One region of the Nocardiopsis coralliicola genome, then DNA from elsewhere that is predicted to be linked to it. Evidence: predicted binding sites of a transcription regulator. Region 1 holds the regulator's gene; the other holds the start of a gene.
The links. Region 1 encodes HspR, which represses chaperone genes until heat shock. Its sites were predicted from a motif close to ANTTGAGTCNNNNNGACTCAANT; they were not measured.
Positions count from the first base shown of each region.

Region 1 (10,864 bases):
CGCAGTGCGGCGCGGATCTGCACCGAATGCACCGGACCCCCTCTCCGCCGGCCGGGCTCCAGGCTATGCGACTAAGGTATTCGCGATCGGCGGCGCCGGAGCCGCGCCGGCCGGTGCGCGCCGCCGGCCCGGCCGCCGAGCGCCCGGTCCAGTGCCGCAGCCGCTGCTGCGCCGCCGCTGCACACCCGCGACGACCCCAGGAGGGCCCAGCATGACCGCCTCACCCGGAGCCCTGGTCGGCGACGCCGGCTTCGGATCGCCCGACATCCACCCCGAGGCGTGGGTCGCGCCCGGCGCGGTCGTCGTCGGCCGGGTACGCCTGGGCGCGCACAGCAGCGTCTGGTACGGCTCGGTGCTGCGCGCCGACACCGAGGACATCCTGGTCGGCGCCTACTGCAACATCCAGGACCAGTGCGGCCTGCACTCCGATCCGGGCGAGCCGGTGGAGCTGCACGACCGGGTGAGCCTCGGCCACCAGGCGATGGTGCACGGCGCCGTGGTCGAGGAGGGCGCTCTGATCGGCATCGGGGCGCGCGTGCTGGGCGGCGCGCGGGTGGGCGCGGGCGCCCTGGTCGCGGCCGGTGCACTCGTGCCGCCCGGGAAGAAGGTGCCGGCCGGGACGCTCTGGGCGGGCGTTCCGGGCAGGGTGGTGCGCGAACTCACCGACGGCGACCGCGCGCTGTTCGCCGAGACACCGGAGAAGTACGCCGCCCGCGCCGCCGAGCACCGCGCGGTGGCGTGGCGCCGGGCCGACTGAACCCTGCAGGGCCGGCCGGTCCGGCGCGCCCCGGCCCGGCCAGCACGTCCGCGGCGCCCCGGCGGCGGGCCGCCCTCCCCCTGCGGGACTAGTCCCGGCACGGGAGGAATGGCCCGCGCGAGTCATGCCCGGGTGGGCTACCCGGGCGTAACCTGGGGTGGAGCCGGTGCCTCCGCGGCCGGTCCCGCAGGGAGGTGCGCCCGCTTGGACCCCGACATCCACGCCGACGCGCGCCTGCATGACCACGCGGCCATGGCAGAGATCGAGCTCTACGCCGACGTCCTCATCGCCGTTGCCGGGGCCGACAGCGCCCTGTCGACAGCCGAGCTCGACCGCGTACTCGGCGTCGTGCGGCCGCGCCGTCCCGCCCGCGTCCGCTCCGGCGGTGCGCCCTCGCTGGGCCGGTTCGAGCCGACCGAGCGCTTCGACGCCGCCGGCCGCCGCCCCTGACGCACCCCTGACTCCGCCCCCGCGGGCACTGCACTCCTGGGGCCGCCCGCCCGACGGCCGCTCCGGGCCGCGGCGCCCCCGGTCCCGGCCCTCCGCACGCCGAGGGCCCCGGCGCATGCGCCGGGGCCCTCATGATCCGCTGTGCGGGGAGCGCGCCCCGGATACGGGCGGCAGCGCCCCTGCCCGCCGCGCGCCGCCGGTTCGCGGCGGCGGCGCGGGTCGGATCAGGCGTTCTCCTTCTCCGGCTCGCCGGCCGGCTCCGCTCCGTCGCCCTTGATCGAACGCAGGAGCAGCTGGGAGACGTCCACGACCTCGAGGCTCTCCTTGGCCTCGCCGGCCGACTTCTTCTCGTTGATCGCGTCACCGAGCATGACCTGGCAGAACGGGCACGCGGTCGACACGGTGTCGGGGTCGGTGGTCAGCGCCTCGTCCACCCGCTCGGTGTTGATGCGCTTGCCGATCCGCTCTTCCATCCACATCCGGGCACCGCCGGCGCCGCAGCAGAAGCCGCGCTCCTTGTGCCGGTGCATCTCCTGGGTCTGCACGCCGGGCACCTGCGCCATGATGTCGCGCGGCGGCGTGTAGACCTTGTTGTGCCGGCCGAGGAAGCACGGGTCGTGGTAGGTGATCTTCTCGTCGATCGGCGTGACCGGCGTGAGGCGGCCGTCGTCGACCAGCTTGGCGAGCAGCTGGCTGTGGTGGACCACCTCGTACTCGCCGCCGAGCTGCGGGTACTCGTTGCCGAGCGTGTTGAAGCAGTGCGGGCAGCTCGCCACGATCTTGGTGGCGCCGACCTCGTTGAGCGTCTCCACGTTCTGCTGCGCGAGCATCTGGAAGACGTACTCCATGCCGAGCCGGCGCGCGGGGTCGCCGGTGCAGGCCTCCATGCCGCCGAGCACGGCGAACTTCACGCCCGCCGTGTGCAGCAGCTCGGCGATGGCCTTGGTGGTCTTCTTGGCGCGGTCCTCCAGGGCGCCGGCGCAGCCGACCCAGAAGAGGTACTCGGTGCCTTCGGGGAGCTTGTCCTCGACGACCGGAACCTCGAAACCGACCTCGGAGATCCAGTCCATCCGGCGGTCCTCGGCCATGCCCCAGGGGTTGCCCTTGTTCTCCAGGTTCTTCAGGAGCGTGTTGGCCTCGGACGGGAAGTTGGACTCGACCATGACCTGGTAGCGGCGCATGTCGAGGATGTGGTCGATGTGCTCGATGTCGACCGGGCACTGCTCGACGCAGGCGCCGCAGTTGGTGCAGGCCCACAGCTCGTCGGGGTGGATGATCCCGCCCTCCTCCTCGGTGCCGACCAGCGGCTTGCCCAGGAGCGCGAGGACGTCGGTGCCGGAGTGCGACTCGTCCTGCTTCTCGGCGAGGGTCTCCTCGGTGATGCCCTGGAGGAGGTAGGGGGCGGTCTCGTAGGTGTGCTTCTGGAGGTCGAGCACGACCTTCTTCGGCGAGAGCGGCTTGCCGGTGTTCCACGCGGGGCACTGCGACTGGCACCGGCCGCACTCGGTGCAGGTGCTGAAGTCGAGCAGGCCCTTCCAGGTGAAGTCGGTGATCTTGCCGGCGCCGAACGGGTCCTCGTCGGGGTCGGCCTCCTCGAAGTCGAGGGGCTTGGTGCCGGAGGCGTCCATCATCGGCTTGGCGGCGCCGAGCGACGGGGAGCCGTCGGCGTTGCGCTTGAAGTAGATGTTCACCGGAGCGAGGAAGCGGTGCCAGCCGATGCCCATGGTGAGCTTCCAGGCGATCACCACGAAGAACAGGTAGCTGATGATCAGCTTGAACGCGGCGACGAGCGCGATGGCCGGCTCGGCGGTGGCGGCATCGCCGGGCAGCACCTGGCCGAGCGCGGTGGAGATCGGGGTGGCCCAGGCGGGGAAGGGGAAGTCGCCCATGGCGGACTTCAGGCCGCGGATCACGAAGATCGCGATGAGCAGGCCCCACAGGTAGGACTCGACGTAGTACGCGGTCCAGGTCTTGGAGTTGGTGAACCGCGAGTCGCGGCCCTTCCGGTGCGGGCCGTTGAGCAGGCGGTAGACCGTCAGGCCGACGATGCCGACCAGGCTGGTGCCGGCGATGAACTCGATGGCGAGCCCGTAGACCGTCCAGTCGTGGATGAGCGGCAGTGTGAAGTGCGGGTTGAAGACTTCGCCCTGGGCTTCGATCACGGTGAAGACCAGCAGCGGGAACGACACCATCACGAACCAGTGGGCGACGCCGACCCAGCGCCACTTGAGCATCCGCGTGTGCCCGAGCACCTCGATGAGCGTCATGGTGAGCCGTTGTCCGAACGGCCCCTTGCGCTCCGGTTCCACCGCTCGGCCCACACCCACGGTCCGCGTGATCTGGACGATGCCCAGCACGAACGCGGCAAGCGCGACCACGGCGAAGACCGAGGTGATGATGCCCAGAATCAGGTACAGCATCGTCCGTGGCCTCCCATCCTGCGTCGGCGTCCGGCGCGCCACACACCGGACCCCTTGAATGTTACTAGCGAGTAATACCGCGTGGGCTTCCCCCCGCCCGGAGCGCGCTCCGGCGCGCCCGCGGAGCGCGGCGCGGGCACCGCGCGGGCGCCGCACCGGGCACCGCGGGAAACTCCGCCCCCGGCATCATCTCGAACCCCGCGAGTCAAACGTTCGCCCGGGTTCGCCCATGATCCTCGAAACGCCCCGGCCTGCGGGAACAACACTCCACAGTGCAGCGTTGACACCCCATGGAAGCTAACTTGAGTCGATGAGACTCAACTGATTTGACAGAGATCGAGCGGCGAAGCAAACTTACGCTCGTAGCACTCAACCTTGACGGAGGACGAACTCATGGCACGTGCGGTCGGTATCGACCTGGGAACGACGAACTCGGTCGTCTCGGTGCTGGAGGGCGGCGAGCCCACGGTCATCACCAACGCCGAGGGCGCACGGACCACCCCGTCCGTGGTCGCCTTCGCCAAGAACGGCGAGGTCCTGGTCGGCGAGGTCGCCAAGCGCCAGGCCGTCACCAACGTCGACCGGACCATCCGCTCGGTCAAGCGCCACATCGGCACCGACTGGTCCACCGAGATCGACGGCAAGAGCTTCAACCCGCAGCAGATCAGCGCGTTCGTGCTGCAGAAGCTCAAGCGGGACGCCGAGGCCTACCTCGGCGAGGACGTCACCGACGCGGTGATCACCGTCCCGGCCTACTTCAGCGACTCCCAGCGGCAGGCCACCAAGGAGGCCGGCACGATCGCGGGCCTCAACGTCCTCCGCATCATCAACGAGCCCACCTCGGCCGCGCTCGCGTACCACCTCGAGAAGGAGGACGAGGCCACCATCCTCGTCTACGACCTCGGCGGCGGCACGTTCGACGTCTCCCTGCTCGAGGTCGGCGACGGCGTCGTGGAGGTCAAGGCCACCAACGGCGACAACCACCTCGGCGGCGACGACTGGGACCAGGCTGTCGTCGACTGGCTGGTCGAGCGGTTCAAGAACTCGCAGGGCGTCGACCTGTCCAAGGACAAGATGGCGCTGCAGCGGCTGCGCGAGGCCGCGGAGAAGGCCAAGATCGAGCTCTCCAGCTCCAGCGAGTCGCAGATCAACCTGCCCTACATCACGGCGTCGTCCGAGGGCCCGCTGCACCTGGACGAGAAGCTCACCCGGGCCGAGTTCCAGCGACTCACCGCCGACCTGCTCGAGCGCACCAAGGCGCCGTTCAACCAGGTCATCAAGGACGCCGGCATCGGCGTCGACAAGATCGACCACGTGGTCATGGTCGGCGGCTCCACCCGCATGCCCGCGGTGGTCGAGCTGGTCAAGGAGCAGACCGGCGGCAAGGACCCGAACAAGGGCGTCAACCCCGACGAGGTCGTCGCCATCGGCGCCGCGCTGCAGGCCGGTGTCCTCAAGGGCGAGGTGAAGGACGTCCTGCTGCTGGACGTCACCCCGCTGTCCCTCGGCATCGAGACCAAGGGCGGCGTGTTCACCAAGCTCATCGAGAAGAACACCACGATCCCGACCAAGCGCTCGGAGATCTTCACGACGGCCGACGACAACCAGCCGTCCGTGCAGATCCAGGTCTACCAGGGCGAGCGGGAGATCGCGCAGTACAACAAGAAGCTCGGTGTCTTCGACCTGACCGGCATCGCGCCCGCACCGCGCGGCGTGCCGCAGATCGAGGTCGCCTTCGACATCGACGCCAACGGCATCGTGAACGTCACCGCGAAGGACCTCGGCACCGGCAAGGAGCAGTCGGTCACGATCTCCGGCGGCTCGGCGATGTCCAAGGACGACATCGACAAGATGGTCCGCGAGGCCGAGGAGTACGCCGAGGAGGACCGCAAGCGCCGCGAAGAGGCCGAGGTCCGCAACAACGCCGAGTCGCTCGTCTACCAGACCGAGAAGGTCATCAAGGACAACGAGGACAAGATCCCGGCGGACGTCAAGTCCGAGACCGAGGGCGCCGTGGGCGAGCTGAAGCAGGCGCTCGAGGGCTCCGACATCGAGGCCATCCGCGCGGCGAGCGAGAAGGTCGCTCTGGCCAGCCAGAAGATCGGCTCCGCCATCTACGGCCAGCAGGGCGACGCCGCAGGCGGCGCCGGTGCCGAGGCCGGTGCGGACACCGGCGCGGGGGCCCAGGAGGACGACGTGGTCGACGCCGAGATCGTCGACGAGGAGAACGGCAAGCGCGACGGCGCCTGACGCGGTCCCTACCCAGCGAGAAGGAGGTGCGGCGGATGGCGCCGCCGGAGAACGACAACGGCGAAGGCCCGGTGATCCGCGACAAGCGGCGGGTCGACCCGGAGACAGGCGAGCTGCGCACCCCCGAGGGTGAGGGGGCCTCCGAGGCGCCCGCAGCGGACGCCGGCGCCCCCGAGGCCGCCGAGGGGGCCGAAGGGGCCGAGGAGCCGTCCTTCGGAGACGAGGTCCTGGCCGCACTGGCGTCCGACGACCGCGTCAACGAGCTCACGGCCGACCTGAAGCGGCTGCAGGCGGAGTACGCCAACTACCGCAAGCGGGTCGACCGCGACCGGGAGTCCGTCAAGGAGCAGGCGCGCGCCCAGGTGCTGGGCGAGCTCCTGCCGATCCTGGACGACATCGGCCGCGCCCGGGACCACGAGGAGCTCACCGGCGGTTTCAAGTCCGTCGGCGAGGGCCTCGAGGCCCTGGTGGGCCGGCTCGGGCTGCGCTCCTACGGCGCGCAGGGCGACGAGTTCGACCCCACCGTGCACGAGGCGCTGACCTTCGTGCCGCAGCCGGGAGCCGACTCGGCCACCGTGATCGAGGTGTTCCAGCCGGGGTACCTCATCGGTGAGCGGGTGCTCCGCCCGGCACGGGTCGTCGTCGGCGGCCCCGCCGACGAGGAGGACGGCGCCCCCGCGGCAGCCGCCCCGGAGGGCTCGGAGTCCGACCCGGACGGCGGCGGTGCGGACGCAGAGGGTTCGTCCCCCTCCGCCGGTGGCAAGGACGAGTAGGACCGGTCCGCCCCGGGCGCACACCGCGCCCGGGGCGGACGGACACCTGCGGCCGCGGCGGCCGCGGCAGGGCACACGCGAGGCGGGAGAAGGCACACGTCGATGAGCACTAAGGACTACCTCGAGAAGGACTACTACAAGGTCCTCGGGGTCCAGAAGTCGGCGTCGCAGGACGAGATCAAGTCCGCCTACCGCAAGCTGGCCCGCGCCAACCACCCCGACGCCAACAAGGGCGATGAGCAGGCCGAAGAGCGCTTCAAGGAGATCTCCGAGGCCTACAGCGTCCTCTCGGACGAGCAGCGCCGCAAGGAGTACGACGACGCGCGCTCCATGTTCGGCGCCTCCTACCGGCCGGGCGGGGGCTCCGGCGCGGGCGGATTCGACCTCGGCGACCTGTTCGGCGGGGCCGGCGGCGCCGGGACCGGCGGCAGCGGAGGCAGCGGCGGCGGTGAGCGGCTGAGCGACCTGTTCGGCGGCCTCTTCGGCGGCCGGGGCCGGTCGGCCACCACCGCGCGGCGCGGCGCCGACGTCGAGACCGAGACCACGCTGTCGTTCCGCGAGGCGGCCGAGGGAGTGACCCGGTCGTTCACGCTGAGCACCGAGACGGCGTGTCCCACCTGCAAGGGCAGCGGGGCCAAGCCCGGAACCGCCCCGCGGGTGTGCCCGAAGTGCTCCGGCACCGGGCACGAGAACACCAATCTGGGGGGCTTCTCCCTCTCCGAACCGTGCAGCGAGTGCAAGGGCCGCGGTCTCGTCACCGACGACCCCTGCCCCACCTGCCACGGCAGCGGCCGGGGGAAGAGCAGCAAGAAGATCTCGACCCGCATCCCGGCCGGCGTGACGGACGGGCAGCGGATCCGGATCGCCGGCAAGGGAGCGCCGGGTGAGAACGGGGGCCCGGCAGGCGACCTCTATGTGGTGGTGCACGTGCAAGGACACCCCGTTTTCGGCAAGAACGGCGACAACGTGACGATCACCGTGCCGGTGACCTTCCCCGAGGCCGTCCTGGGCGCTGACGTCCGGGTTCCGACCGTGGAAGGCCTGCCGGTCACGGTGAAGATCCCGCCGGGTACACCGTCGGGGCGCACCCTGCGGGTGCGCGGGAAGGGCTCCCGGCGGCGCGACGGCACGCTCGCCGACCTGCTTGTCACCGTGGAGGTGCAGGTCCCGGGCCACCTGAGCGATCAGGCCCGGGAGGCGCTGGAGAAGTACCGCGCCGCAACCTCCGACCAGGACCCGCGCAGCGGCCTGGAGGCGCGGGCCAAGGGGGTGTGAGCGCGATGAACCGCGGTATGGGCGGAATCGGCGACGACGTGCCGGTCTACGTGATCTCCGTGGCCGCCGAACTCTCCGGCCTGCACCCCCAGACACTGCGGCAGTACGACCGGCTGGGGCTGGTCAGCCCCGGCCGGTCGTCGGGCCGCGGCCGCCGGTACTCGATGCGCGACATCCAGCTGCTCCGCGAGGTGCAGCGGCTCTCCCAGGAGGAGGGCATCAACCTCGCCGGGATCAAGCGGATCCTGGAGCTGCGGCACGAAGTGGAGGAGCTCCGCGACGCGGTGTTCCACCTGCACAACGAGCTGGAGTCGGCGCGCGCCGCAGTCGCCCGCCGCGGCGAGGCGGTGCGGCGCCCCTCCGGCGGCGAGCTGATCCCGGTGCGCCGCACCCGGGTCGCCGTCTTCAACGTCGCCGAGCCGCCGCAGCCCGGGCAGCCCGGACCTGCGAGCGGGCCGGGTTCTCCGGGTCCGCAGGGGCAGGCCGACCGCCGGGAGGACGAGGAGGGCGGACGCCGGCAGGGCTCGTGACCGGCGCGGCGCGCTACCGCGCGGCCGGAGGGAGCAGAGCGATACGCACGGAGGGGGCAGCAGACAGATGAGCGAGCAACTCACCACGAAGAGCCGAGAGGCGTTCAACGAAGCGGTCACCCGCGCCACCGCGGACGGCGCGCCGCAGGTCGAGCCGGTGTATCTGCTCGCCGCACTGCTGGAGCAGGGCGAGGGCATCATCCGGCCGCTGCTCCGCGAGATCGGCGCTGACCCGGACGCGCTGGCGGACGAGACCGAGCAGGCCATCGGCGCGCTGCCGAAGGCGAGCGGCTCCACCGTCAGTACACCGAACGCGTCCCGCCAGCTGATCGTCGCGCGGCGCACCGCCGGGCAGCGCGCCCAGGAGATGGGCGACGACTTCATCTCCGGCGAGCACCTGCTCATCGCCCTCGCGGTGGACGGCGGAGCAGCAGCGCGCATCCTGACCGGCGCCGGCGCAACCGCCGACGCGCTCACCGAGGCCGTGGGCCGCGTCCGCGGCTCGGCCAAGGTCACCTCGGAGAACCCGGAGGACACCTTCAAGGCCCTGGAGAAGTTCGGCATCGACCTGACGGCGCAGGCCGAGTCGGGCGCGCTCGACCCGGTGATCGGCCGGGACACCGAGATCCGCCGCGTGGTGCAGGTGCTGTCCCGCCGCACGAAGAACAATCCGGTGCTGATCGGCGAGCCCGGCGTCGGCAAGACCGCCGTCGTCGAGGGACTGGCGCAGCGCATCGTCGCCAACGACGTGCCGGAGTCGCTGCGCGGCAAGCGCCTGATCGCGCTCGACCTGTCCGCGATGGTGGCCGGTGCGAAGTACCGCGGCGAGTTCGAGGAGCGGCTGAAGGCCGTCCTCACCGAGATCAGGGACTCCGACGGCCAGATCATCACGTTCATCGACGAGCTGCACACGATGGTGGGCGCCGGCGCGGCCGAGGGCTCGATGGACGCCGGGAACATGCTCAAGCCGATGCTCGCCCGCGGCGAGCTGCGGATGGTCGGCGCCACCACGCTGGACGAGTACCGGGAGCGGATCGAGAAGGACGCCGCGCTGGAGCGGCGCTTCCAGCAGGTGCTGGTGGGCGAGCCGTCGGCAGAGGACACGGTGGCGATCCTGCGCGGCCTGAAGGGCCGTTACGAGGCGCACCACAAGGTGCAGATCTCCGACTCGGCCCTGGTCGCGGCGGCGACGCTGTCCGACCGCTACATCACCGCCCGGTTCCTGCCGGACAAGGCGATCGACCTGGTCGACGAGGCGGCGTCCCGGCTGCGGATGGAGATCGACTCCAGCCCGGTCGAGATCGACGAGCTGAAGCGGACCGTGGACCGGCTGACCATGGAGAAGATGGCGCTGGAGCGGGACACCTCGGCCGGCGCCGAGGAGCGGCTGCAGGAGCTGAGCCGGACGCTGGCCGACCGGCAGGAGGAGCTGAACGCACTCGTCGCCCGCTGGGACGAGGAGAAGGCGGGCCTGAACGCCGTCGGCGAGCTCAAGGGCCACCTGGACGACCTGCGCACGCAGGCGGAGCGGGCCCAGCGCGAGGGCGACTTCACCGAGGCGTCCCGGCTGATGTACGGCGAGATCCCCAAGGTCGAGGCGGAGCTGGAGGAGGCCGCCGCGGCCGAGGAGGAGCGCGCCGCGGGCGCCGAGAGCCCGGAGCCGGACGCGATGATCAAGGACCAGGTCGGCGCGGACGACGTCGCCGAGGTGGTGGGGTCGTGGACCGGTATCCCGGTGGGCCGGCTGCTGGAGGGCGAGACCGCCAAGCTGCTGCGCATGGAGGAGGAGCTCGGCGAGCGCATCATCGGCCAGAAGCCGGCGGTGCAGGCGGTGTCGGACGCGGTGCGGCGGGCCCGGGCGGGCATCGCCGACCCGGACCGGCCGACCGGCTCGTTCCTCTTCCTCGGCCCGACCGGTGTCGGCAAGACGGAGCTGGCGAAGGCGCTGGCGGAGCTGCTCTTCGACGACGAGCGGGCGATCGTGCGGATCGACATGAGCGAGTACTCCGAGAAGCACTCGGTGGCCCGGCTCGTCGGCGCGCCGCCCGGATACGTCGGCTACGAGGAGGGCGGCCAGCTCACCGAGGCCGTCCGTCGGCGCCCCTACACCGTGATCCTGCTGGACGAGGTGGAGAAGGCGCACCCCGAGGTGTTCGACATCCTGCTGCAGGTGCTGGACGACGGGCGCCTCACCGACGGCCAGGGCCGGCACGTGGACTTCCGGAACACGCTGCTGATCCTCACCTCGAACCTGGGATCGCAGTTCCTCGTCGAGGCGCCGGGGACCGAGGACGCCCGGACGAAGGTCATGCAGGTCGTGCAGAGCACGTTCAAGCCGGAGTTCCTGAACCGGCTGGACGACCTGATCATGTTCGACCCGCTGTCCAGCGAGGACCTGACCGGGATCGT
Region 1 is NZ_BAAGXT010000006.1:101,655-112,518, reverse strand. Features, by position in the region: gene ACYVGT_RS07195 (gamma carbonic anhydrase family protein) at 212-757, shown strand; gene ACYVGT_RS07190 (hypothetical protein) at 962-1,207, shown strand; gene ACYVGT_RS07185 ((Fe-S)-binding protein) at 1,432-3,627, opposite strand; gene dnaK (molecular chaperone DnaK) at 4,021-5,877, shown strand; gene grpE (nucleotide exchange factor GrpE) at 5,913-6,650, shown strand; gene dnaJ (molecular chaperone DnaJ) at 6,753-7,925, shown strand; gene ACYVGT_RS07165 (heat shock protein transcriptional repressor HspR) at 7,931-8,455, shown strand; gene clpB (ATP-dependent chaperone ClpB) at 8,523-10,864, shown strand, end outside.

Region 2 (10,864 bases), on a different contig from region 1:
TCGGCGGCGAGGGCGAGCAGCGTCGCGGGCCGCAGCCCGCCGTCCAGGTGGTCGTGGAGCAGGACCTTCGGCATCGCGCGCACGGTGTCCAGGTCGAGTCGGGTCATTGTCCTCCTCAGTGCCGGAGGCCCTCCCGCCGGCAGTCGCAGCGGGAGACGGCGACGGATAAATTGCCGCGATCCTAGACCAGCGGCCCCGGGGCCGGCCTCCGCAGCAGGAGTGAGTCGTGTCTCGGCGCCCCCGGGCAGGGCGGAGGTCCGTACCGGGGACCGCGCTGCGGCCCGCTCCCGCCGGGACCGGGAGGACGCGGCGCGGGGCGCGCCGGGGCGGTGCGCAGCAGGGCAGCCCCTTCCGCGCCTAGGCGCGGAAGGGTGCCGGGGCGATGTGCTCGGGGACTTCGGCGTCGACCTGGTGGAGGCGGGCCTGCGCGGCGCGGCGGAGGCGGCCGAAGCACTCGACCGCGGTCGTGGCGTCGCCGACCAGGCCCCCCTTGGTCACCGCCGGAACGCCGTCCAGCGGGCCGCCGCCGAGCACTCCGTGCACCGCGAGCGGCACGATCTCGCCGGCCACCGCGAACGAGCGCACGCCCAGCTCGTCGAGGAGGTGCGCGGCCAGGTCGCCGCCGGTCAGATAGAGGCCGGTGGGCAGCGCGTGGGCACCGGCCCGGTCCTCCACACCGCGGAGCGCGCGGGCCACGCACGCGGCGAGCGCGGAGGGCAGCGCCCAGAGCACCGCCCGGTCGAGGGCGGCCGGGGCGGTGCCCTCGGGCCGGGCTCCCGCGGGCCCGGCGGTGGATTCCCCGGCACCGTCCGGCTGCGGGCTTCTCAGCCGCACCACCACGAACTCGGGGAAGACCGCCGTGGTCAGCCGGTCGGCGAGGGCGTCGGCCACGGCTGCGGCATGGTTCCCGCCGTCCGTGCACAGCACCACCGGGTCGACGTCGACATAGCGGACCGGTCCGGTCCGGGCCACCGTCTCCAGCTGGCGGGCGGTGGCCGCGGTCGGGCTGCCCATCACGGCGAGCAGCGGTCCCGGCGCCTCGGCGCGGCCGCGCAGCCGGAGCGCCGCGGCGAGCGCGGCGCCGGCCGGTCCGGGGTCCACCGCGACCCACACGGCACCGCGGTCCCGGGAGGCCGCGGCGGCCGCCTCGGCGATGTCCTCGATCCGCGTCTCGTCGAAGGCGTCGCAGAGCACCACGGGCTCACTCCCCGCGGTCAGGTCGGCGGTGAGCAGCTCCCGGGTGACCTGCCGGACCGGCACGCGGCGCACTGCAAGGTCGGTCTGGCGGGCGAGGATCGCCGCCACGTCGCCGGTGTCCATCGGGCAGAACGGGTCGGCGGCGACCTCGGTGCGCTCCAGCGGCTGGCCGTCGAGCAGCTGGACCCCCTCGGCGGTGACCCGGCCGGCCGACGGCAGCGCCGGCACCATCAGCGCCCGCACCGGCGCACCGGTCCGCTCGCCGACTGCGCGCAGCGCCGCCTCGACCTCGGCGCCGACGTTGCCGCGCAGCGTGGAGTCGGTGCGCTTGACCACCAGGCCGACCGGCCACACCGCCTCGACCACGTCGGTGACCAGGTCGGCGGCCTGCTCCGCGGGCAGGTGGCGGCTGTCCAGGTTGGCGACGACGACGTCGTGGTCGGCGGCGGCGACCGCCGCCTGCTCCGGCGGCACCGAGGCCACCCGCAAGCCCGCGCGGGCGAAGCGGGCGCCGGTGGCGTTCGCGCCGGTGAGGTCGTCCGCAAGCACCAGGACCTGCGCCACGGTGGTCGCTCCTTCGCACGTCGCGCCCGCACCGCGGCCGCGGTCAGACCCGGCGCCGGGCGGCGCGTCCGAGTCGATCCGAAGGCGGCGGCGCCGGCGAACCGGGATGGGTGGGCGGGCGGACCCGCACCTCACAGGGTCTCATCCGCGGCGGGTGCGCAGCCCCGCAGCGGCGATCGCGGCGGCCGCGGCGCACAGCGCGCAGACGTAGCCGACCACCGCGCCCCATCCGGCCCGGTCGAACACGAGGCCGCCCGCCCAGCCCAGTGCGCTGGAGCCCAGGTAGTAGGCGAGCGTGTACAGGCCGGCGGCCTGAGCGCGGACGGCGGGCGCGGCGCGGTAGCCGACCCATGCCGAGGCGGCGGTGTGCGCGGCGAAGAAGAAGAACGTGACGACCAGCAGGCCGGTCGCGACGGCGGCGAAGGCCGGAGCGGCGAGCAGCGCGGCGCCGATCCCCATCGCCGCCACCGAGCCGAGCAGGACCGGTCTGCGGCCCCACCGCTCAATGGCGCGGCCGGTCTGCGAGGAGCTGGCCGTACCGGCGAGGTAGGCGACGAAGAGGAACGCGACGAGCGTCTCGGACAGCCCGAACGGCGGCGCCGCCATCCGGAAACCGAGGTAGTTGTAGACGGTGACGAAGGCGCCCATCAGCAGGAGGCCCTGCAGGTAGAGCGCGAGCAGGCCCGGGTCGCGGACCGCCTGGACCAGGCGCGCGACGGGGCGCGCCGCGCGGCGCTCGGCCGCGCTGCCCGCGGACTCCGCCGCACCGGCGGATGGGCGGGAGCGGCGCCGGGGCGTGAAGCCGCGCGCAGGCGGCACCGCGGCGAGGAAGACGAGCAGCGCGACCAGCGCGAGCAGGGAGTCGGCGGCGATGCCCCACCGCCAGCCGCCCACGTCGGAGACCGCGCCGGCTACGAGCCGCCCGGCCATCCCGCCGACGCTGTTGCCGGCGATGTAGACGCCGGCGGCGCGGCCGAGGTGCGCCGGGTGGATCTCCTCGGCGAGGTAGGCCATGGCGACCGCGGGCACACCGCCGAGCGCGGCGCCCTGCAGCGCGCGCAGCACCATCAGGACGGTGATGTCGGGGGCGAACGGCGCTGCCAGGCCGAGCACGGTGGAGGCGATCAGCGCGGCCGACATGACCGCGACGCGGCCGTAGCGGTCGGCGGCACCGCTCCACACCAGCACGAAAGCGGCGAGGCCGCCGGTCGCGAAGGAGACGGTGAGCGCGACGGTCGCCGCGGTCTCCTCGAACCCCGCGGCGAGGCCGGGCAGCAGCGCCTGCACCGCGTAGAGCTGGGCGAAGGTGGCGACGCCGGCGGCGGTCATCGCCGCCACGACCCTGCGGTAGCCGCTGCTCCCCGCAGCGTGGCCCTGGGGTCCGCCCTCTTCCGTCACCCGTCGATCACCCTTAGTGCCGCCTCCGGGCGGGGTGACGACCCCCCGCGCCCCCCGCAACCCGCGGTCGCCTGCGGTTGTCTTCGGCGGGGCTTGCTTCCCGTGGCTTTCGTGCCGCCCGGAGCAATTCCGTATCGGGGAAAACCGTCTCACAGCACGTTGTAGCGCCGGCGCACCGGCCCCCGCGGTTCTGCAGCGAATAGCCAGGCCACCGCGGCGTGCCGCGCGGGCGTACTCCCCCTTCCGAAATCCTCGGCAGGCAAGCGCGGGGTGCGGGGGTTCAGGGGGGCGTCCCCCGGTCCGAAGGCAGCGTGATGGCGCGGTGCTCGGTCGCGCTGAGCAGGGCGGCCTCGATGACTTCGAGGCCGTGCACCACTTCGTGCAGTTCGACCGGGAGCGGGTCGCCCTCGCCGACGGCCTCGCGCAGGCCCGCGTAGAAGGCCGGGTAGTCGCCGCGCTCCGAGGGCACCGGGTGGACGTCGGGGCCGTGCCCGACCACGCCCCACTCGGGTTCGGGCTGCACGCCCCAGTCGGGGCCGCCGGGGCGCTCGCCCGCGGCGAGCCGGTCCTCCTGGCCGTCGAAGCCGGCGACGGTGAACCCGCCGGCGTCGCCGAGGACGCGGAACCGCGGGCCGGGCAGGGCGGTGAGCGCGCCGGCCCAGAGCCGGCTGACGGTGCCGCCGCGGTGGGTGAGGGTGAGGAAGGCGTCATCGATGGGGAGGCCGGGCCCGGCGGCGCTCTCCGGTGCCGCGGGGCGCAGCGAACGGAGGTCGGCGGCCACCCGGTGGACCGGGCCGAACAGGGTGATCGCCTGGTCGACGAGGTGCGGTCCGAGGTCGTAGAGGACTCCGGAGCCCGCGCTGCCTGCGCTCCCGGTCCCGTTGTCGCGCCAGGTGTCCTTGCGCTGCGGGCGCCACCGCTCGAAGCGCGACTCGAAGGTGTGCACGCGACCGAGGACACCGTCGTCGACGAGCTTGAACAGGGTCAGGAAGTCGGCGTCCCAGCGCCGGTTCTGGAACGCCGTGCAGACCAGTCCGGCCCGCTCGGCGTGCTCGGCGAGCGCGCGCCCGTCGGCGGCGGTGAGCGCCAGCGGCTTGTCGACGACCACGGAGAGCCCGGCGTCCAGCGCGGCGTGCGCGAGCGGCGCGTGGGTGTCGTTCGGCGTGGCGACCACGGCGATCTCGAACGCGCCGCTGCGCTTCCACAGCTCCTCGGCCGAGGCGATGACCTCGGTCCGCGGATACCTCGCCCGCACCCGCTCCGCCTTCTCCGGGTCCCCGGTGACCACCGCTCCCAGCTGCAGCCCGGGAGTGGCGTCGATCAGCGGAGCGTGGAACACCTCCCCGCCCTTGCCGTACCCGAGGAGGACAACGTGCAGCTGCTGCGGAGATCCGGCGTCATCAGAACCCATAGGCCCACCGTAACGGCCGTCAGTTGGCCCTTCCCCGGCGGCGCGTGGTCAGTTCCGCGGTGAAAGCGAACGGCTCCTCCACCTTCACAAATCCTTCGTAGCGCCCGGTCAGGTGGTACGCGGCAGCAGCGGAATCGAGGCGGTAAGTGTGGACAATTCCGCTGGAACCGTCCCGTTGGACCCGCCAGAAATGCGCGATCCCGGCGCTGGCGTAGCGAGCAGGATCGACGAACCGGTCTCGCTCCAGCGATTCGGGTGATTCGACCTCGATCGCCAACAGCAGATCGTCGGGATAGTAGTACGTCGAGGGCCCGGTGGACTCCGCTCGCTGGAATGCCTCAGCGCTGATGACGAGGAGATCGGGCTCGGGTACCTGACTGCGCCCCATGCGCACGGCCATCTCCCGGGCGATCTCGTAGCGCTCCGGAGCCTGCTCGTCCAATCCGCGTTCCAGTGCGCTGATGATGCGGCAATGCCACTGATCCTGAGGGCTCACGAAAACGAGGTTGCCATCAATGAGCTCACTGTGCGGGGGAAGTTCACGCATTCCCAGGAATTCTTCGGCGGTGAACCCCCCGCGGGCAGGGACCTCCGGAATTTCCCAGGCGGGCAGCGGAGCACTCATGCATTTTCAGGCTACCCAGGGAGCAGCCCGCTGTCAGCGTGAATCCGCCACGCGCACTCGGCCTGCCCGCCCCGGTGCGGGGCGGGCGGGCCGGCGGGCGGATGGGCGGGTCAGGCCGCGACGGGTTCGCGGGACTCGGCCGGGGAGAGGGCGAGGTCGAGGACCTCGCGGACGTCGCTCACCGGGTGGACGGTGAGCTGCTCCAGGACCTCGTCCGGCACGTCGTCCAGGTCGGGCTCGTTGCGTGCCGGGATCAGCACCGTGGTCAGGCCGGCCCGATGCGCCGCGAGCAGCTTCTGCTTGACCCCGCCGATCGGCAGGACGCGGCCGGTCAGCGACACCTCGCCGGTCATACCGACGTCGGAGCGCGCGGGGCGGCCGGAGAGCAGCGAGGCCAGGGCCGTCGTCATGGTGACGCCGGCGCTGGGGCCGTCCTTCGGGATGGCGCCGGCGGGCACGTGGATGTGCACGCCGCGCTCCTTCAGGTCACCCACCGGCAGCTCCAGCTCCGCGCCGCGGGACCGCAGGTAGGAGAGCGCGATCTGCGCGGACTCCTTCATCACGTCGCCCAGCTGCCCGGTGAGGGTCAGCCCGCTGGCGCCCGACTCCGGATCGGCCAGTGACGCCTCCACGAAGAGCACGTCGCCGCCGGCGCCAGTGACGGCGAGCCCGGTGGACACGCCCGGCACCCCCGTGCGGTCGGCCGACTCCGGCGTGTGCCGCGGCCGGCCCAGGTAGCCGGTGAGGTCGTCGGCGCCCACCGCGGCGGGCAGCGGCGCGTCCTGCCGTGTCTGCTGCGCCTCCTGCGCTGCGATCTTCCGCAGCACGCGGGCGATGCTCCGCTCCAGTCCGCGCACGCCCGCCTCGCGGGTGTACTCCGAGGCGAGCCGGTGCAGCGCCGCGTCGTCGAAGGAGACCTCCGACTCGGCCAGGCCCGCCTTCTCCAACTGCCGCGGGAGCAGGTGGTCGCGGGCGATGGAGACCTTCTCGTCCTCGGTGTAGCCGTCCAGCTCGACCAGCTCCATCCGGTCCAGCAGCGGGCCGGGGATGGTGTCCAGCGCGTTGGCGGTGGCGAGGAAGACCACGTCGGACAGGTCGAGGTCGACCTCCAGGTAGTGGTCGCGGAAGGTGTGGTTCTGCGCCGGGTCGAGGACCTCGAGCAGTGCCGACGTCGGGTCGCCGCGGAAGTCGGCTCCGACCTTGTCGATCTCGTCCAGGAGCACGACCGGGTTCATCGAGCCGGACTCCTTGATCGCCCGGACGATGCGGCCCGGCATGGCGCCGACGTAGGTGCGCCGGTGCCCGCGGATCTCCGCCTCGTCGCGGACGCCGCCGAGGGCGACCCGGGTGAACTCGCGGCCCATCGCGCGGGCCACGGACTCGCCGAGCGAGGTCTTGCCGACGCCGGGCGGGCCGACCAGGGCGAGCACGGCGCCGCTGCGGCGGCCGCCGATCACGCCGAGACCGCGCTCCTCGCGCCGCTTGCGCACCGCGAGGTACTCGGTGATGCGGTCCTTGACGTCGCTGAGCCCGGTGTGGTCGGCGTCCAGGACGCCGCGGGCGCCGGAGACGTCGTAGGCGTCCTCGCTGCGCACGTTCCACGGCATGGCGAGGACGGTGTCCAGCCAGGTGCGGATCCAGCCCGACTCGGGCGAGGAGTCGCCGGCCCGCTCCAGCTTGTCCACCTCGGCCAGCGCGGCCTCGCGGACGTGGTCGGGCAGTTCGGCGCCCTCGACGCGGGAGCGGTAGTCGTCCTCCTCGCTGCCGGGCTTGCCGTCGAGCTCGTTGAGCTCCTTGCGGATCGCGTCCATCTGGCGGCGGAGCAGGAACTCCCGCTGCTGCTTGTCGACGCCCTCCTGGACGTCCTTCTCGATGGTCTCGGCGACGTCGAGTTCGGCGAGGTACTCGCGGGTCCACTCGATCAGCAGGCGCAGCCGTTCGGCGACGTCGCCGCTCTCCAGCAGCTGGAGCTTCTGCGCGGTGGTGAGGAACGGCGAGTAGCCGCCGCGGTCGGCGAGCGCCGCGGGGTCCTCGGTCTGCTGGATGGAGTCGACCATCTGCCAGGCGCCGCGCTTCTGCAGGAAGGTCGCCGCGAGGCCGCGGTACTCCTTGGCCAGCTCGGTGACCTTGCCGGGGTACCCGCCCTCGGGGGCGGGCTCGGCGCGGATGTCCACCGAGACCCAGAGCGCCGCGCCGGGGCCGGTGGTGCCGGCGCCGACGCGGGCGCGGTCGGTCCCGCGCAGCACCGCGGCCGGCTCGCCCTGCGGCGTGCGGCCGACCTGCTCGACCGTTGCGACGGTGCCCGCCGCCGCGTGGGACCCGTCGATGCGCGGCACGATCAGCACGCGCGGCTTGGATGCGGACCGCCCACCGGGCGCTTCCCCGCCGCGCGCCGCGGACTGCGCGGCCTCCACGGCGGACCGGATCTCCGAATCGGACAGGTCCACGGGAACGACCATGCCCGGAAGTACGACGTCGTCGTCGAGAGCAAGGACCGGCAGGGTGGTACCGGACTGCGCGTCAGTCATCGAACCCTCCATGGTTGAGTCACTAACACTCAATAAAGAAGAGCCTCTGTTTGTTCCCCTCCCCGTGTTCGCTGTGAGCGATCGCGGGCCGGGAGGGCGGAATCCGGCTCATCGCGGGGGATCCGGACCCGCCGGACCGAACGGGCGGCCGACCGCCAGGGGCGCCGCTGCGGGCGCCGTGCGCCGGACAACAGCGCCGCGGCGCCGCGTGTTCCCGTGCGACGGGCGCCGCCCCGAGGACCGCCTGGTCGCCGCGCCGCAGCGGGGATGCGGTGCCGATGCGGCCGGAGTGGCGCATGGGGCCTTCGCGCCGGAAGACGCCCCCTGCGCTTGCAGTGGCGCTCTGTGACCGAACCGATGCCGAGCGCGCCGCAAGTGGCCCTGGACATCGCCGCGCCCGCCGGATTCCATCGGTGCACCGGTCTATACCACCGGCCTAGCTGGAGGTGCGTGCGCATGGATCCCTCGCTGCCCCGCCGGTCCCCCCGGCGCGCTCCGCACGGCCCGCCCGGGGCTGGGACACCGTCCCGGGCGCTGCGCGCCGCGGCGCTCGCGCTGCCGCTCGCGGTGGCGGTGCCCGGCTGCGCCTACCTGTCCGGCGAGCAGACCGGCGGCGCGGATCCCGACTCGGCCGCCTGCGAGCCGTACCGGCAGTGGCAGGACATCGGCGGCACCGTCGAGGTGTACTCCTCCATCCGCGACGACGAGGGCGAGAAGCTGCAGCAGGCGTGGTCGGATTTCGCGGACTGCACCGGGATCACCGTGAACTACGAGGGCACCGGCGAGTTCGAGGCGCAGATCCAGGTGAAGGTGGACGGCGGCAACGCCCCCGACGTCGGGATCTTCCCGCAGCCCGGCCTGCTGGCCCGGTTCGTCGAGTCGGGCGACGCCCTGCCGCTGCCGGACGGCGCCGCCGAGTCGGTGCGGGAAGGCTGGACCGAGGACTGGCAGTCCTATGTGGAGCACGGCGGCGACCTGTACGGCATCCCGCAGGCCGCCAACGTGAAGTCGCTGGTCTGGTACTCGCCGGAGGTCTTCGCCGAGCACGGCTACGAGGTCCCGGAGACCTGGGACGCGATGGTCGAGCAGTCGGAGCAGATGGCGGAGGACGGCATCGTGCCCTGGTGCGCCGGCATCGAGTCGGGCGAGGCGACCGGCTGGCCGGCCACCGACTGGCTGGAGAACGCGGTCCTGCAGGAGCACGGCCCCGACGTCTACGACCAGTGGGTCGACCACGAGATCCCGTTCGACGACCCGCAGATCGCCGCGTCGCTGGAGCGGGTCGACGGCATCCTGCGCAACCCCGACTTCGTCAACGGCGGCCACGGCGACGTCCAGTCGATCGCCACCGTCCCGCAGGGCGACGCCGGCCTTCCGGTGCTGGACGCCGAGTGCGGCCAGTACATGATGGGGTCCTTCTACGCCGCCAACTGGCCCGAGGACACCGAGATCGCCGAGGACGGGCAGGTCTACACCTACAGCATGCCGCCGATCGACCCCGAGGTCGGCACGCCCGTCGTCGGCGGCGGGGAGTTCGCCGCCGCCTTCGCCGACCGGCCCGAGGTGGTCGCGTTCCAGGAGTACCTGGCCACCGCCGACTTCGCGAACAGCCGGGCCGAACTGGGCCGCTGGTTCTCCGCGCACCGGGATCAGGACCTCGACCTGCTGGAGAACCCGGTCGACCGGATGTCGGCGGAACTGCTGCGCGAAGAGGACACCGTGTTCCGCTGGGACGGCGCCGACTCGATGCCGGCGGCGGTCGGCGCCGGCACCTTCTGGCGCGGGATGACCGACTGGATCAACGGCAAGGACTCCGGGGACGTCCTCACCTACATCGAGGAGTCCTGGGACGACTGAGTCCGGGCGCGGGAGGCCGGCCGGGGAGCACCGTCCGGCGCCCGCTCCCCGCGCACGCCGCCCGGTGTGCGCCCGCCCTCCGGCCAGCCGCACCCGGCCGGGGTGCAGACACCGCTGAGGAAGGAGGGGCCGGTGGGGTTCACCGTCACTGACGAGCTGCCGAAACTGCTGTGGCTGGTGATCGCCGTCGCCGCGTTCCTCGCCGCCGTCGGCGCCGTGCTCCTCATCGTCGACCGCGGCCCGCGCACCCGCCGCGAGTGGTGGCAGGCGGCCTGCTTCCTCGGCCCGGCGGTGGTGCTCCTGCTGGTCGGGCTCGTCTACCCGGTGTTCCGCACGGTCGCCCTGTCGTTCATGGACGGCCCCGGCGAGGCGTGGGTGGGGTTCAGCAACTACGTCTGGATGTTCACCCGGCCGGAGATCCTGATCGTCCTGCGGAACACCCTGCTGTGGGTGCTGTTCGCCCCGGTCCTGGCGACCGCGACCGGTCTCGTCTACGCGGTGCTGGTGGACCGCTCCCGCTACGAGGCGGTCGCCAAGTCGCTGCTGTTCATGCCGATGGCGATCTCCTTCGTCGGCGCCAGCATCATCTGGAAGTTCGTCTACGCGCACCGCCCCGCGGGCTCCGACCAGATCGGGCTGCTCAACGCGGTGTGGACGGCGTTCGGCGGCCAGCCACGGCAGTGGATCCTGGACGCGCCGCTCAACACGCTGCTGCTGATCGTCGTGCTGGTCTGGATCCAGGCCGGGTTCGCGCTGGTCATCCAGTCGGCGGCGATCAAGGCGATCCCGACCGACATCGTGGAGGCGGCGCGCATCGACGGGGTCTCCGCCTGGCAGCTGTTCTGGCGGGTGACGCTGCCGATGATCTGGCCGACGGTCACGGTCGTGCTGATCACCATCTCGGTGCAGACGCTGAAGATCTTCGACATCGTCCGGACGATGACCGGCGGCCAGTTCGGCACGTCGGTGATCGCCAACGAGATGTACAGCCAGGCGTTCCGCTACGGCGAGGTCGGGCAGGGATCAGCACTGGCCGTGATCCTGTTCGTACTGGTCGTGCCGCTGGTGTTGATCCAGATCCGCAAAACCCGGCGCTCCAGGGAGGCGGCATGACCAGCACCGGCAGCGCGGGCGCGGACCGCGGGGCACCGCAGTCGAGCGCGGGCCGGGTGCGCCGCCGGCTCAGCGGCGCGGGCGGCAGCGCCGCGGCGATCGCCATCGCGCTGCTGTGGACGGTGCCGACGGCGGGCCTGCTCGTCTCCTCGCTGCGGCCCGAAGACCAGA
Region 2 is NZ_BAAGXT010000046.1:19,400-30,263, reverse strand. Features, by position in the region: gene ACYVGT_RS23570 (adenosine deaminase) at 1-107, opposite strand, end outside; gene ACYVGT_RS23565 (four-carbon acid sugar kinase family protein) at 358-1,761, opposite strand; gene ACYVGT_RS23560 (MFS transporter) at 1,903-3,090, opposite strand; gene ACYVGT_RS23555 (Gfo/Idh/MocA family oxidoreductase) at 3,440-4,570, opposite strand; gene ACYVGT_RS23550 (Uma2 family endonuclease) at 4,590-5,195, opposite strand; gene lon (endopeptidase La) at 5,306-7,723, opposite strand; gene ACYVGT_RS23540 (ABC transporter substrate-binding protein) at 8,180-9,580, shown strand; gene ACYVGT_RS23535 (carbohydrate ABC transporter permease) at 9,713-10,693, shown strand; gene ACYVGT_RS23530 (carbohydrate ABC transporter permease) at 10,690-10,864, shown strand, end outside.
Region 2: a site for HspR is predicted at 7,736-7,758, ahead of lon (endopeptidase La). Genes of this name have one in related genera too.